Regions from separate parts of the Paenibacillus beijingensis genome, predicted to be linked through region 2. Evidence: a T-box and tRNA genes for the amino acid it is inferred to sense, from the RefSeq annotation. Region 2 holds a T-box; the other holds one or more tRNA genes.
The links. The T-box of region 2 lies ahead of pheS (phenylalanine--tRNA ligase subunit alpha). A T-box ahead of a tRNA ligase gene usually reads a tRNA of that ligase, here a tRNA-Phe.
Positions count from the first base shown of each region.

Region 1: it has a tRNA-Phe gene. The T-box ahead of pheS (phenylalanine--tRNA ligase subunit alpha) is inferred to sense a tRNA for this amino acid. The anticodon was not compared.

Region 1 covers NZ_CP011058.1:2,445,002-2,451,983, forward strand. The annotation lists rRNA gene VN24_RS11005 (23S ribosomal RNA) at 1-510, shown strand, start outside; tRNA gene VN24_RS11010 (tRNA-Met) at 729-805, shown strand; tRNA gene VN24_RS11015 (tRNA-Val) at 815-890, shown strand; tRNA gene VN24_RS11020 (tRNA-Asp) at 901-977, shown strand; tRNA gene VN24_RS11025 (tRNA-Phe) at 994-1,069, shown strand; tRNA gene VN24_RS11030 (tRNA-Tyr) at 1,113-1,198, shown strand; tRNA gene VN24_RS11035 (tRNA-Lys) at 1,211-1,286, shown strand; gene VN24_RS11040 (PucR family transcriptional regulator) at 1,443-2,561, shown strand; gene VN24_RS11045 (ABC transporter ATP-binding protein) at 2,672-3,793, shown strand; gene hprK (HPr(Ser) kinase/phosphatase) at 4,078-5,016, shown strand; gene lgt (prolipoprotein diacylglyceryl transferase) at 5,052-6,062, shown strand; gene ppaX (pyrophosphatase PpaX) at 6,115-6,786, shown strand; gene VN24_RS11065 (acyltransferase) at 6,773-6,982, shown strand, end outside.
Region 2 covers NZ_CP011058.1:468,679-475,660, reverse strand. The annotation lists gene VN24_RS02180 (CARDB domain-containing protein) at 1-2,644, shown strand, start outside; T-box leader at 2,835-3,103, shown strand; gene pheS (phenylalanine--tRNA ligase subunit alpha) at 3,161-4,195, shown strand; gene pheT (phenylalanine--tRNA ligase subunit beta) at 4,218-6,659, shown strand.

The DNA of each region.
Region 1 (6,982 bases), 2.0 Mb from region 2:
GGCTTAGTGATCCGGTGGTACCGAATGGAAGGGCCATCGCTCAACGGATAAAAGCTACCCTGGGGATAACAGGCTTATCTCCCCCAAGAGTCCACATCGACGGGGAGGTTTGGCACCTCGATGTCGGCTCATCGCATCCTGGGGCTGAAGTAGGTCCCAAGGGTTGGGCTGTTCGCCCATTAAAGCGGTACGCGAGCTGGGTTCAGAACGTCGTGAGACAGTTCGGTCCCTATCTGTCGTGGGCGTAGGAAATTTGAGAGGAGCTGTCCTTAGTACGAGAGGACCGGGATGGACGTACCGCTGGTGTACCAGTTGTTCCGCCAGGAGCACCGCTGGGTAGCCAAGTACGGACGGGATAAGCGCTGAAAGCATCTAAGCGTGAAGCCCCCCTCAAGATGAGATTTCCCAGTTAAGTAAGACCCCTGGAAGACGACCAGGTTGATAGGTTCGAGGTGGAAGCGCGGCAACGTGTGCAGCTGACGAATACTAATCGGTCGAGGGCTTATCCTAATGGGTTTTCCAAGTGAGGAAAACCGCAAGGCATATGATTCAGCTAAGGAAGCACAAGCAATCTTTCGCATCTAGTTTTCAGGGTGTAATCAAATGAACCGTCGGTAGCGAGTATACTCATCGTTCATTTGTTACAGATGACATTTGGCGATGTCATTTCCTGATTTTGCACAGTTCCTCCTGCTGGCAAAACTGCTATACTAATAGGGGACAAGCATGGCGGCGTAGCTCAGCTGGCTAGAGCGTACGGTTCATACCCGTGAGGTCGGGGGTTCGATCCCCTCCGCCGCTACCAATTTAATAAGGACGCTTAGCTCAGCTGGGAGAGCATCTGCCTTACAAGCAGAGGGTCGGCGGTTCGATCCCGTCAGCGTCCACCATGTTTTATACGGAGCTGTGGTGTAGAGGCCTAACATGCCTGCCTGTCACGCAGGAGACCGCGGGTTCGAATCCCGTCAGCTCCGCCATTTTTTTCATAGGTGTGGCTCGGTAGCTCAGTTGGTAGAGCAGAGGACTGAAAATCCTCGTGTCGGCGGTTCGATTCCGTCCCGAGCCACCATTTATTTTCTAAGAGCAAATGGCGCTGCTTAGAATCATATTGTGGAGGATTAGCGAAGTGGCCAAACGCAGCAGACTGTAAATCTGTTCTCTGACGAGTTCGGTGGTTCGAATCCATCATCCTCCACCATTTCATCTTCAAGAGCCATTAGCTCAGTTGGTAGAGCACCTGACTTTTAATCAGGGTGTCGAAGGTTCGAGTCCTTCATGGCTCACCATTTCATATGGAAACAATCGAAACTTGCAGAAATGCAAGTTTTTTTGTCGTTCACAGTAGAGAGAAAGTGTCTAAATGGAAACGACTCCGCCGCAGATGGTACAATAATGAAGAAAAGAACGCCATCATTTGGCTTAATAAGAATAGGGGACTGGCTATGAGCATGACAGATTGGATCGGTCAACTGCAGCAAGTACTGGATAGTCCCATTTATCTTCGCCGATATCCGCTGTCGGAATGGCGCGACAAGGTCGGATCGACGTTCGGCGCGCAGCATGTCAAGCCGGGAAGCGAGCTGGAAACGAGCAGTACGGTCAGGTTTGTCGTGCATGCGAACGAGAACAGCGTCGAAGTGCTCGAAGTGAGCCGCAAGGGCGGAATAACGGATAAAGAAAAATCGCTTGTCCGATTAATGGTACAGATGCTGCGCAATGACTACAGCTATGAAGGAAAGACGGTTTCGGGTTCGGAAGCCCAGGCACAGGAATTGGGACGGTGGATTGCGGACCAGCTGGAAGCCGAAAAACCGGAAATGCTGCCGGATCGGCTGACGATGGATGGCCGGCTGTTTACCGAAATGCTTCCGTTTCTGGTCGTTAACGATTATTCCGGTACCCAATCGGCTTCATACGCCGAGCTGGAAAAGCTGCTGCGGTCTTTTTTAACCGATGAAGTGCTGCTTATTCCGCTCAAAAAAAATGAATGGCTTATCCTCGGGCCTAAAACGCTGCTGCGCGAGACGCAAACGGAGGAGAGAGGCGGCGATGAAGAAGAGAGCGAAGAGGACAGTCTGCGGCTGATCGGCTTCGGCCTGCACGAAATGCTGGCCAGCGAATGGGTCGGCGACTGCCATCTTGCCGTCTCGCATCCGGTTTCGCCGGCCAAATCGCTCGTGGAAACGGTAGCGCTGCTGCGCGAAACGGTTTATTTGGGCCGGAAATTTCATGTCGGCACGAACATCCACCTGCCCTGGCTGCTGCACTTGGAGCGGCTGCTCAGCAGTATCCCGGAAGCGAGCAGAGTCCGGTTTGTCGAGCAGGCGCTGAACCGGACCGATTTTTTTGTCGAGCCGGAAACGGTAAGCACGCTGGAAACGTTTTTTTCGCTGGACTGCAACGTGAGCGAGACGGCGAAGAAGCTGTACATTCACCGGAATACGCTGCTCTACCGGCTTGACAAGCTGAAGCAGGAAAGCGGACTCGATGTAAGGTTATTCCGCGATGCAGTGCTCGTCAAATTGATTTTGCTTTTGTACAAAGTCACGAAAAGAAATTGAATTTTTTGTAGAGATTGTGCATAGTCGCCTGCATTGTTCTCCGGTACAATAAAACTATCAACCGGCAGTCAGATGCCGAACGAACTTATAACGTTTAGGGGGAAATGTACATGGCAGGCGTACGTTTAGAGCATGTTTTCAAAAAATATCCCGGTACCGATAAAGCTTCCGTTAAAGACATCAACCTCGATATTAAGGACAAAGAGTTTCTCGTGCTGGTCGGACCGTCCGGCTGCGGCAAATCGACGACGCTGCGGATGATTGCAGGACTCGAAGAAATTTCCGAAGGCAAGCTGTTCATCGGCGATCGCCTCGTAAATGACGTTGCTCCAAAAGACCGCGACATTGCGATGGTATTCCAATCGTACGCGCTCTACCCGCACATGAACGTATACCAAAACATGGCATTCGGTCTTAAACTGCGTAAGTTCAAAAAAGCCGATATCGACAAACGCGTGCGTGAAGCCGCGAAAATTCTCGATATCGAGCATCTGCTCGAACGGAAACCGAAAGCTCTCTCCGGCGGTCAGCGCCAGCGTGTTGCCCTGGGCCGCGCGATCGTCCGCGAACCGCAAGTGTTCCTGATGGACGAACCGCTTTCCAACCTTGACGCCAAGCTGCGCGGTCAAATGCGCGCTGAAATCAGCAAACTGGCCAAACGTCTGGAAACGACCGTTATTTACGTAACGCATGACCAGATCGAAGCGATGACGATGGGCGACCGTATCGTCGTTATGAAGGACGGCATCATTCAGCAAGCTGCTTCTCCTGACGAGCTGTACAACCATCCGGTGAACATTTTCGTTGCCGGCTTCATCGGAGCCCCTTCGATGAATTTTATTACAGGTACGCTGAGCGAGCTGGCCGGAGCGCTGCACTTCAAGGCGTCTAATGTCGACATCGTCGTTCCGGAAGGCAGAGCGAAAATTTTGCGCGCTGGCGGATATGTCGGCAAAGAAGTGGTACTGGGCATTCGTCCGGAAGACCTGCACGAAGAGCCGGTATTCATCGAAGCTTCGCCGAACACCGTCGTAAATGCAACCATTGAAGTGGCGGAGAACCTTGGTCACGAAATGTACCTGTACCTGAAAGGCATCGGCAGTGACACGGTTATTGCCCGCGTAGACGGACGTTCCGCGAATCGTGAAGGAAACAACATCAAAATGGGCTTCGATATGAATAAAGTCCATATTTTCGATAAAGAAACCGAAGAAAACATTTTTGAGAAATAATTCGAATATTCCATTATAGCTCGCCAGGCGGCGGTCCGATCTAAGCTCGGGCCGCCGTTTTCGTATTTCCTGCAGCAGTGACACACCGGGATTTCGGGCGCCGTCAGACCGCAAATGCGAGGAACAATGTTTCGACGGGCAAGGCAGGCCGGGAAAGCGCAGCGGCCTAACGTTGCGCTCGGCGTCTTTTTCCATTACGATGAAGACATTGATTGTTAGAAAAGCGACACCGATACCGGGCACCATGCACGGGATATACTTAGTTAGGGAGGCAGCGGCACACTATGCCCAAGAAGGTGAAAGTATCCGAAATCGTCCATCAGTTTCAGCTTGAAATTTTGACGGGCGAGGATGGATTGCGAAGAGAAATTACAACCGATGATTTGTACCGACCTGCGCTGGAGATGGCGGGTTATTTCCACTACCATCCGAAAGAACGGGCTCAAATATTGGGCAAAACGGAGCTGGCTTTCATTCAGACGCTCGACGCCAAGGAGCGCCGCGACCGGCTCGACCGGCTGTGCGACGATGAAACGCCGTGCATCTTAATTACCCGCGGGCTTGAACCGCCGCTCGAGCTGATCGAGCAGGCAACGAAGCATCGCATTCCCGTACTTCGCAGCCAAGTGGCGACGACGATTTTTACGAGCCGGCTGACGAACTTCCTGGAGCGGAAGCTGGCGCCGACCACGACCATCCACGGCGTGCTTGTGGATGTATACGGCATGGGCATGCTCATTACCGGAGGCAGCGGGATCGGTAAAAGCGAAACGGCGCTGGAGCTTGTGAAGCGGGGCCACCGTCTCGTCGCGGACGATGCGGTCGAAATCCGCCAAACGTCGGACAATCAGCTGCACGGCACGGCTCCGGAGCTCATTCGTCATTTGCTGGAAATCCGCGGCTTGGGCATTATTAACGTGATGACGCTGTTCGGGGCGGGCGCGGTCCGCAACAACAAGCGGATCAGCGTTGTCGTCAAGCTGGAAAACTGGCAGCAGGAGAAGCAGTACGACCGTCTCGGACTGGATGAAGAGACGACGTCCATCATCGATACCGAAATTCCGCTTATCACCGTTCCGGTCCGTCCGGGCCGTAACCTGGCAGTCATTATTGAGGTGGCGGCGATGAATTACCGTCTAAAGCGGATGGGCTACAACGCGGCGCTCCAGTTCACGAACAAGCTGACGGAGACGATTAGCGACGATATGGACGATTATGAATAATATTATTTTTTCGGTCAAAGGAGACTAATCTTATTATGGATGTGCTTCGTATCAATCCGATCGCTTTCTCTCTCGGTGCGCTGGAAGTGCACTGGTACGGTATTATTCTCGGAATGGGAGCGCTCGTCGGACTGCTTCTTGCTGTCCGGGAAGGGAAGCGGTTCGGGATATCGTCGGACTTCTTCATGGACCTGCTGCTGCTCGGCGTACCGTCGGCCATTATCGGCGCAAGGGCCTACTTTGTTTTGTTCAAATGGGACTATTATAAGGACCATCCGGGAGAAATCATCCAAATTTGGAACGGCGGCATTGCCATTTACGGTGCGCTTATCGGCGCCGTTGTATGCGGATTTTTCTATTCGAGATCTAAAGGGTTCCGGTTTTGGCGGATCGTGGACATTTGCGCGCCGTCGCTTATCGCCGGCCAGCTGATCGGACGCTGGGGTAACTTTGTGAACCAGGAAGCGTACGGAGGACCGGTGGAGGAGTCGTTCCTGCTTCATACGCTCCATCTTCCGGCCTGGATCGTCAACCAGATGAATGTGGAAGGCACGTTTCATCATCCGACATTCCTGTACGAATCGCTGTGGAACTTGGCCGGCATTATCATTTTGTTCATTTTGCGCCGTCAGCGCTTTATGCGGGCGGGAGAGCTCTTTTTTTCCTATTTAATCTGGTATTCTATCGGCCGATTCTTTATCGAAGGGCTGCGTACCGATAGTTTGGCGTTCAAAGGGCCGGATTCGCTCGCTTCGATCGTCGATTGGCTCTGGTCCCCGATGACGGTCGTCTTCCAGCCTGGCTTTCTCGATCCGGCATACGGCAATGTGCGGATTTCGCAGCTGCTCGCGATCGTACTTGTCATCGCCTGTGCGGCAGCGATCGCGGTCCGGCGCACGCTCGGATTGGCAACGGAGCGTTATGTGGACCCGATTATCAACTATAAAACAGGCCTTCCGGCCGGTGCGAAATCTGGCGGTCCAGCCGGTTCGGCTCAAGAAAAGGCTGCGGGCATCGAAGGACGGGACCTCAAAGAGGACAGCTAGGCCAATGCTTACGAAGTGTTTTTGCTAACGCAAAAACTTAAGGAGAATGACAATGAAAAACCAAATCACAACCCTTCTGTTTGATCTGGACGGTACGATTCTCGATACGAACGAGCTCATTATCCGTTCGTTCCTGCATGCATTGGACGGAATCGTGCCCGCAGGGTTCGGAGCGGAGCAAATGATTCCGATTATGGGGCAGCCGCTGGTGACGCAGCTGCAGAAGTTCTCCGGTCTTACGGAAGTATCCCATCTCGTTCCCGTTTACCGCGAATATAATTTGCGGATGCATGACGAGATGGTCAAAGCATTCCCTCATGTGGACGATGTGCTGGGCAATTTGAAACGCAGCGGCTTCAAGCTGGGCGTTGTCACGACCAAGATGCGGCTGACGACCGACAGGGGGCTTAATTTGACCGGTCTGGAGCGGTATATGGACTCCGTTGTAACGCTTGATGACGTGACGGAAGCGAAGCCGCATCCGGAGCCGGTGCTGAAGGCGATGGCGGAGCTTAAGGCCGATCCGGCTTCGACGCTGATGATCGGGGACAGCCCGGCCGATATCGGTGCCGCAAAGGCTGCGGGGGCAATTGCAGTCGGCGTCGCATGGTCGCTCAAGGGCGGTCAGGTGCTGCGGGAATACGGCGCCGATCATATTATTGATGATATGCGCGATTTGTACGCCCTTGTCGGATTGGAGCGGGAGGCCTTTGAGAAAGGTTGATCGTTTTCCCGTGGAAGGAGCGAATGCGCTGTGGCAGGTGTACCGCACGGTAAGCCGCATGAAGGCGGTGCGGAATTTTATCGCCATTCAGCTTGCCCGCTATTGTCCATCGCTGCCGGCGAAGAACTGGATTTACCGGCACGTGCTCGGGATGAAGGTGGGCAAAAATACAGCATTCGCGCTTATGGTCATGGTC
Region 2 (6,982 bases):
TTCTCCCGGAAAAGGCAGTGTGACGGTGGATGGCAGCCGGACGGAGTTCAATATGCGCTATCCCGGCAATTACGGCAATACGGCACCCTGCAATGACGGGATCGCGGTTTATGGGCCAAACGGGGCAACCAGCAATACGATAAAAGCGTGCTACGTCCGATATGGGCAATATTACGGAGACGGTGTGTATGTTTATTTGACCGGCGGTTCAAGTTCAAGTGACGATGCTAATTTGCTGCTGAATGTCGCGGTCGGCACGCCAAACGGTTCTTCCCTGGTCCGGCAATCGTTCACGAGCGGCCAGTTCCTTTCGGACGTATCGCTTTCCGATGCGGAGATGAAATACAGCTTCCGGATGGAGGACATCGACTACGACAACGAATGGAACGGTTTTTCCTTCCGGATGCAGGATACGAGCAACCGGTACGCCGTTGAGACGGACGGGCACAGCTTTAATCTGGTGAAGTACGTGGATGGAAATAAAACGGTGCTGAAAAGCGGCAGCTATGCGTTTCAATCCAATGCAAGCTATGCGGTTAAAGTGAAGGCGGCCGGCAGTCAGATCGATGTGTTCCTTAATAACATTCCGATTCTGACCGCGAACGATGGCAGTTACAGTCAGGGACGCTTCGGTTATTTTTCCAACAAGGCGTTTGTCCGCTTCAGTGCTTTCACGTACAAGCCCGTTAAGCAAGGAACGGTTGAGTGGTCGGACAGCTACGCCATTTGGGACGAAGGCACGGCCCGAGCCGAGGTTGCGTACAACAACATTCAGTTTCTCGATCCCGAGGGCGATCCGAAAGCCGGATCGTACAAGTGGAGCGTGGAACATACGCCGCGGTTCCTGAACAATCAGGGGATGTCCGGATTAAACGGCATAACGTTTGATTCCGAGCAGCTGATTTTCGATAAGGTAGGCGACTACGTTGTTACGCTGCAGGCGAAGGACGATCCCAATCCGTCTTACCTGTATCCGGACAATACGTTCAATGAATACCGCAAATATTCCAACGCATTCTCAAAACGGGTAACGGTGCACCGCCGGCCGATTGCTCTGTTTACGGTGACGCCGGCAGGGGACGGAAAAGTGATTTGGACCGACAGCAGTTTCGATCCGGACCGGTATGAAAGTACAACCAGCTATTCGACCGAAAATACGGGGATCGATTACCGGACGACACGCGGCGTGCTTGAAAAAAAATTCTACTATATTACTCCGTCAGGCAACACGGTATACGAGAAGCTGGTAACACCGCAGGAAAAAGGAATGTATGAAATTGGTATGGCTGTCAAAGATGAATATGGAGCATGGTCAACTTACGCGGTGCAATCGCTCGATGTTTCCACGATTCCGACGCCGAACTCGCCGCCGGTACCGGGCTTTACTACGAGCTCTGTGAACACGTTTCGGGGCTTGGGGATTACGATCGATTCGACCGCCCGCGATAATGAAGATGGGGGCCGCGATAATTTGCCGCATCAATATTTTATCCGGAACGTAACGACAAACGGGGCCGAGTCGTTCGCGAGCACGTCACGGACGAGTTGGATGAAAACGTTCAGCAGCCTTGGCACGTTCAACATCCGTCAGATCGTACATGATTCGGCGGGCGCCGAGGCGCAATTCAGCCGCCAGGTGAACATATACAATCAGGTTCCGGGGACGCAGGTTACCGTTCCGGCCAGCGCCGACGCAAATAACCCGACGAAGCTGACGGAGATTAGGCCGCAGTTTCAATGGAACTACTTCGACGCCGACGGCGATCCGCAGACGCGTTACCAGCTGAAAATTTACCAATACGGAGGGACGGTTGTTCTGGATACGGACATCAAACCGGGCAATGCGCTGAGCATGCGGCCGTCGGTCGATTTGCCGGAGCATGTGAACATGTATGTGCAGATCCGGGTCTTTGACGGTTATGATTGGAGCGGGTGGAGCAGCCCGAAATTTTTCTATATCGAAACGAACCGTCCACCGAACGCGGCGTTTGACTGGAGTCCGAAGCCGGTATGGGAAGGCGATGACTTGACGCTTATCGATCAATCGACGGACCCGGATGGAGATCTGGTGACCGGGCAATGGACGGTAACCGACCCAATGGGTATGATGACGGTATATGACACACCACCGGTTATCGCCCGGGCTCTTCAGGGCACGTACAGAATTCGTTTGACCGTATCGGACGGCAAGGCTCAGAGCGAAGCGGAGCGTGCGGTTCAGGTGCAGCCGCTGACGCTGGGCGCGTCCGTCGAGCATACGGCGGAGTGGCTGAAAATTCATGAGCAGGCGGGACATGAGACAGCGGGCGATCCGAAAGATTTTTATGCCGGAGAAGTGATGATCGTCCATGGGTATACGTCGGCCGCTCCGGTAAGCCGTGTCACCGTTAAACTGAGCGCCGCCGGACTTTCGGGCGATCAGCTCGATACGGAAGCCGTTTTGGCGTTCACCGGCGAGGCCAATCATTATGCGGGCCGGCTGTACGACTCCCGCTGGAGCTCGCTGACAGACGGTCTGGACAAAGGCCTTTACACGCTCCGGTTCGAGGTGTTGTACCGGAACGGAACGGTTAAGACGGCCAATGTTCCGTTCCGGATTATCGGCAGCGTCTATAAGGCGGGAGGTGTTCACCGCCGGCAATAGCGGAAATGCGGCGCATGAGGCTTACGGGCAAATATCGGGCAGAAACTCAATCATATCCATGAGCAACCCTCAAGCAGATCGAGTGAAGATCTCAAGCAAAGTATCATACAATCAATTGCAGATCTTCGAGCAGGTCAATTGCCCTTGCAATCGCTGCCGCACTGACAGTATAATAGGTGATATATGTATAGTGAATGCTTTGATGGAGACAAGTAAGCGTTGCTTGACGCACAGGGAGAAGACGCCATAGATTGCGAGCGTCTTTGCGGGAAGAGCTGCGCCGAATTTCACTCCGGAGCAGGTCTTTTGAACGGCGGAGCGGGCGCGGTAACAGGCAGCCGCAACGGTTCAGTAGGAAGACACGGCTTTGCGGTCCGTTATCCGTTCAAAGGGGTTTGCCGCGAGCAAGATTAGCGGTGGCCCGAATTAGGGTGGTACCACGGTCCTTTCGTCCCTTATGGGAGGAAGGGCCTTTTTGTATTGTGAAGCAACGTATTTATTGGAGGCGAATAAACGATGAAAGAACGGTTGGAGGCGCTCAGAACGGAAGCGCTCAGCGAGCTGCAGGGGGTAAGCAGTCCCCAGGAGCTGAACGATTTGCGGGTCAAATATTTGGGCAAAAAAGGCGCGCTCACGGAAATTTTGCGCGGCATGGGTTCGCTTAGCGCGGAAGAGCGCCCGATCATCGGCCAAGTCGGCAACGAGGTGCGCGGCGCCATCGAAGCGGTAATCGAAGAGAAGCAGACTTCGTTCCAGAAGGCGGAAACCGAAGCGCGCCTGCGCGCGGAGACGCTCGATGTGACGCTTCCGGGCACGCCGCTGCCGCAGGGCGCGCTGCACCCGCTGACGAAAGTGGCGCAGGAAATCGAAGATATTTTTGTCGGCCTCGGCTACACGATTGCCGAAGGACCCGAGGTGGAAACGGACTTCTATAACTTTGAAGCGCTCAATCTGCCGAAAAACCATCCGGCGCGGGATATGCAGGATTCGTTCTATGTGACGGACGAAATTTTGATGCGTACGCATACGTCTCCGGTGCAGGTCCGCGCGATGCACGCGATGAACGGCAAAACGCCGCTCAAAGTCATCTGCCCCGGCAAAGTATACCGCCGCGACGACGACGACGCGACGCATTCGTTCCAGTTCAACCAGGTGGAAGGGCTCGTTGTCGGCCCCAATATCCAGATGAGCGACCTGAAAGGAACGCTGCTGCAGTTCGTGCAGCTGATGTTCGGTAAGCAGACGGAAATCCGTCTGCGTCCGAGTTTCTTCCCGTTCACGGAACCGAGCGCGGAAGTGGACGTGACGTGCGTGCAGTGCGGCGGCCACGGCTGCCGGATGTGCAAAGGAAGCGGCTGGCTGGAAATTCTCGGCTGCGGCATGGTTCATCCGCGGGTGCTGGAAGCGGGAGGCTACAATCCGGACGAGGTGAGCGGCTTCGCATTCGGGATGGGTATCGAACGGATCGCGCTGCTGAAGTACGGCATCGATGACATCCGCCATTTTTATACGAACGATCTGCGCTTCCTCGGCCAGTTCGCGAGAATGTAACGGAAAGGCTGCGTGAGAGAAAATGAATGTTTCCTATAAATGGCTTAGCGAATATATCGACTTGGAAGGAATCGGACCGGAGCAACTGGCCGAAAAAATGACCGCCGGCGGCATCGAAATCGACGGCGTCGAATCCCGCAACAAAGGGGTCAGCGGCGTAGTCGTCGGATACGTCGTCGCGAAGGAAAAGCATCCCGACGCCGACAAGCTGAACGTCTGCAAGGTGGATGTCGGCAGCGGCGAGCTGCTGCAAATCGTGTGCGGGGCGCGCAACGTGGACGCGGGACAAAAAGTGCCTGTGGCGACAGTGGGCGCGAAGCTGCCGGGAGGACTTGCCATCAAGCGCGCGAAGCTGCGCGGCGTGGAGTCCCAGGGCATGATTTGCTCGGCGAAGGAGCTGGGCATCAACGACAAGCTGCTGCCGAAGGAGCAGCAGGAAGGCATTCTCGTGCTGCCGGAGGCTACGGAGCTCGGACAGCCGATCGGCGATGTGCTCGGCATTGACGATTACGTGCTGGAGCTGGATTTGACGCCGAACCGTTCCGACTGCCTGAGCATGCTTGGAGTTGCTTACGAAGTAGGTGCGCTGACGGGCCGTCCGGTGCAGCTTCCGCAAAACGATGTGTTCCGCGCCGCCGAACGGACCGAGGATCATATCCGCGTGACGGTGGAAGCCGGCGAGCTTTGTTCTCATTATTCGGCCCGCTCCATCCGCAACGTGACGATCGCTCCATCGCCGCTGTGGCTGCAAAACCGTTTGATCGCGGCCGGAATCCGCCCGATTAACAATGTGGTGGACGTGACCAACTACGTCATGCTGGAATACGGGCAGCCGCTGCACGCGTTCGACGGCGATAAAATCGCCGGCGGGCACATTACGGTGCGTACGGCGAAGCCGGGCGAGACGCTGGAAACGCTGGACGGCCAGCAGCGCACGCTGGAGCCGCACATGCTCGTTATTGCCGACGCCGAGAAAGCGGTGGCGCTCGCCGGCGTAATGGGCGGCGCCAATTCCGAAGTGACGGCGGAAACGACGAACATCGTGCTGGAATCGGCCAAGTTCGACGGCGGTACGGTGCGCAAGACGAGCCGTCAGCTTGGGCTCCGCTCCGAATCGAGCGCCCGCTTCGAGAAGGAAGTGGACCCGGGCCGCGTCATTGCCGCGCTCGACCGCGCCGCCGCGCTGATTGCGAAGCTGGCGCAAGGTCTCGTAACCGAGGGCATCGCCGAAGTTGTCGTGCAGGAAGCAGAGCCGGCCGTTATCTCGATTTCGATTGACAAAACGAACCGCTACCTGGGCACGCAGCTGTCCAAGCTGGAAATCCAGACGATTTTCGGACGTCTCGGCTTTGAGTCGGAGCTGTCGCCGGAAGGCGAATTCGCCGTTACCGTGCCGACGCGCCGCGGCGATATTACGCGCGATGTCGATCTGATCGAAGAGGTGGCGCGGCTGTTCGGCTACGACAATATCCCGACGACGCCGATCGAAGGCAGCACGACGCCGGGGGCGCTGACGAAGCCGCAGGCGATCCGCCGCGAGCTCCGCAAGCGTCTGACCGACGCGGGCTTAAGCGAAGTCGTGAACTACTCGTTCACTTCCCCGCAGCGTACGGAAATGTTCCCGGATTTGGGCGGCGGAGCGAAGCCGGTGCGGCTGTCGATGCCGATGAGCGAGGAGCGCAGCGTGCTGCGCCGCAGCCTCATTCCGCAGCTGCTGGAGACGGCGGCTTACAACCGGAACCGCAAAACGGCCGACGTGTCGGTATTTGAAATCGGCAGCGTGTTTCATACCGACGAGGACGTGCTGACGCAGCTGCCGCGGGAAAAACACCGGTTCGCCGCGCTGCTGACGGGCAGCCGGGAGGCGTCGCAGTGGAACCGCAAAGCCGAGAAGGTTGATTTTTACACCGCCAAGGGGGTGCTCGAATCGGTGTTCCACCTGCTCGGGCTGAGCGGGAAAATCGTCTATGCCGCGGCGCAGCCCGATCAGTTCCATCCCGGACGGACCGCATCGGTTGCGCTGCAGACGCAGCTGGGCCTGGAAACGATCGGATATGTCGGCCAGCTTCATCCTTCGGTTCAGCTGGATAACGATCTGGACGACACCTTTGTGCTGGAGATCGACCTGGATGCCGTATATGAAGAAGCGGACTTCTCCATCGAGTACAAAGCGCTTCCGCGCTATCCGGCGATTGAACGCGACATCGCGGTCGTGGTGGACAGCGGCGTGGAAGCCGGCGCGTTGTGCGCGGCGGTGCGCGAAGCTGCAGGCGAGCTGCTGGAGTCGGTGAACGTGTTCGACGTTTACACCGGCGAGCGGCTCGGCGCAGGGAAAAAGAGCGTCGCGCTGTCGCTCGTATACCGGCATCCGGAGCGTACGCTGACCGACGAAGAGGCATCTGAGCTGCATGCCAAATCGGTGACGAAGCTGGAACAATCTTTTGCCGCTGAATTGAGGAAATAGGCAGGAAACGATAAAAGCCGCATCGAATTAGTTTCGAAAGGACTGCGATGCGGCTTTTTTGCGTTTCTTTTTTTTAAATCCAAGAAACGATAAGTTTCACGCTTATACTTTCTTAGATTTCACCGCGAAACGTATGGCCGCCCAATAAGACGGCGTTAGCCGTTTCTGCTTGTCCGCAATGATCCGTTCATGATGATCAACTTTTTACGCAAGTCAAACGTTCTGTTATTCGGGGGCCGCATCCAACGATTGGAGAATTTTAATCCGGAAAAGTTGCGAAGCGCATACGATTTTGCGTACGATGGGAAATAAGCTTCATGTAA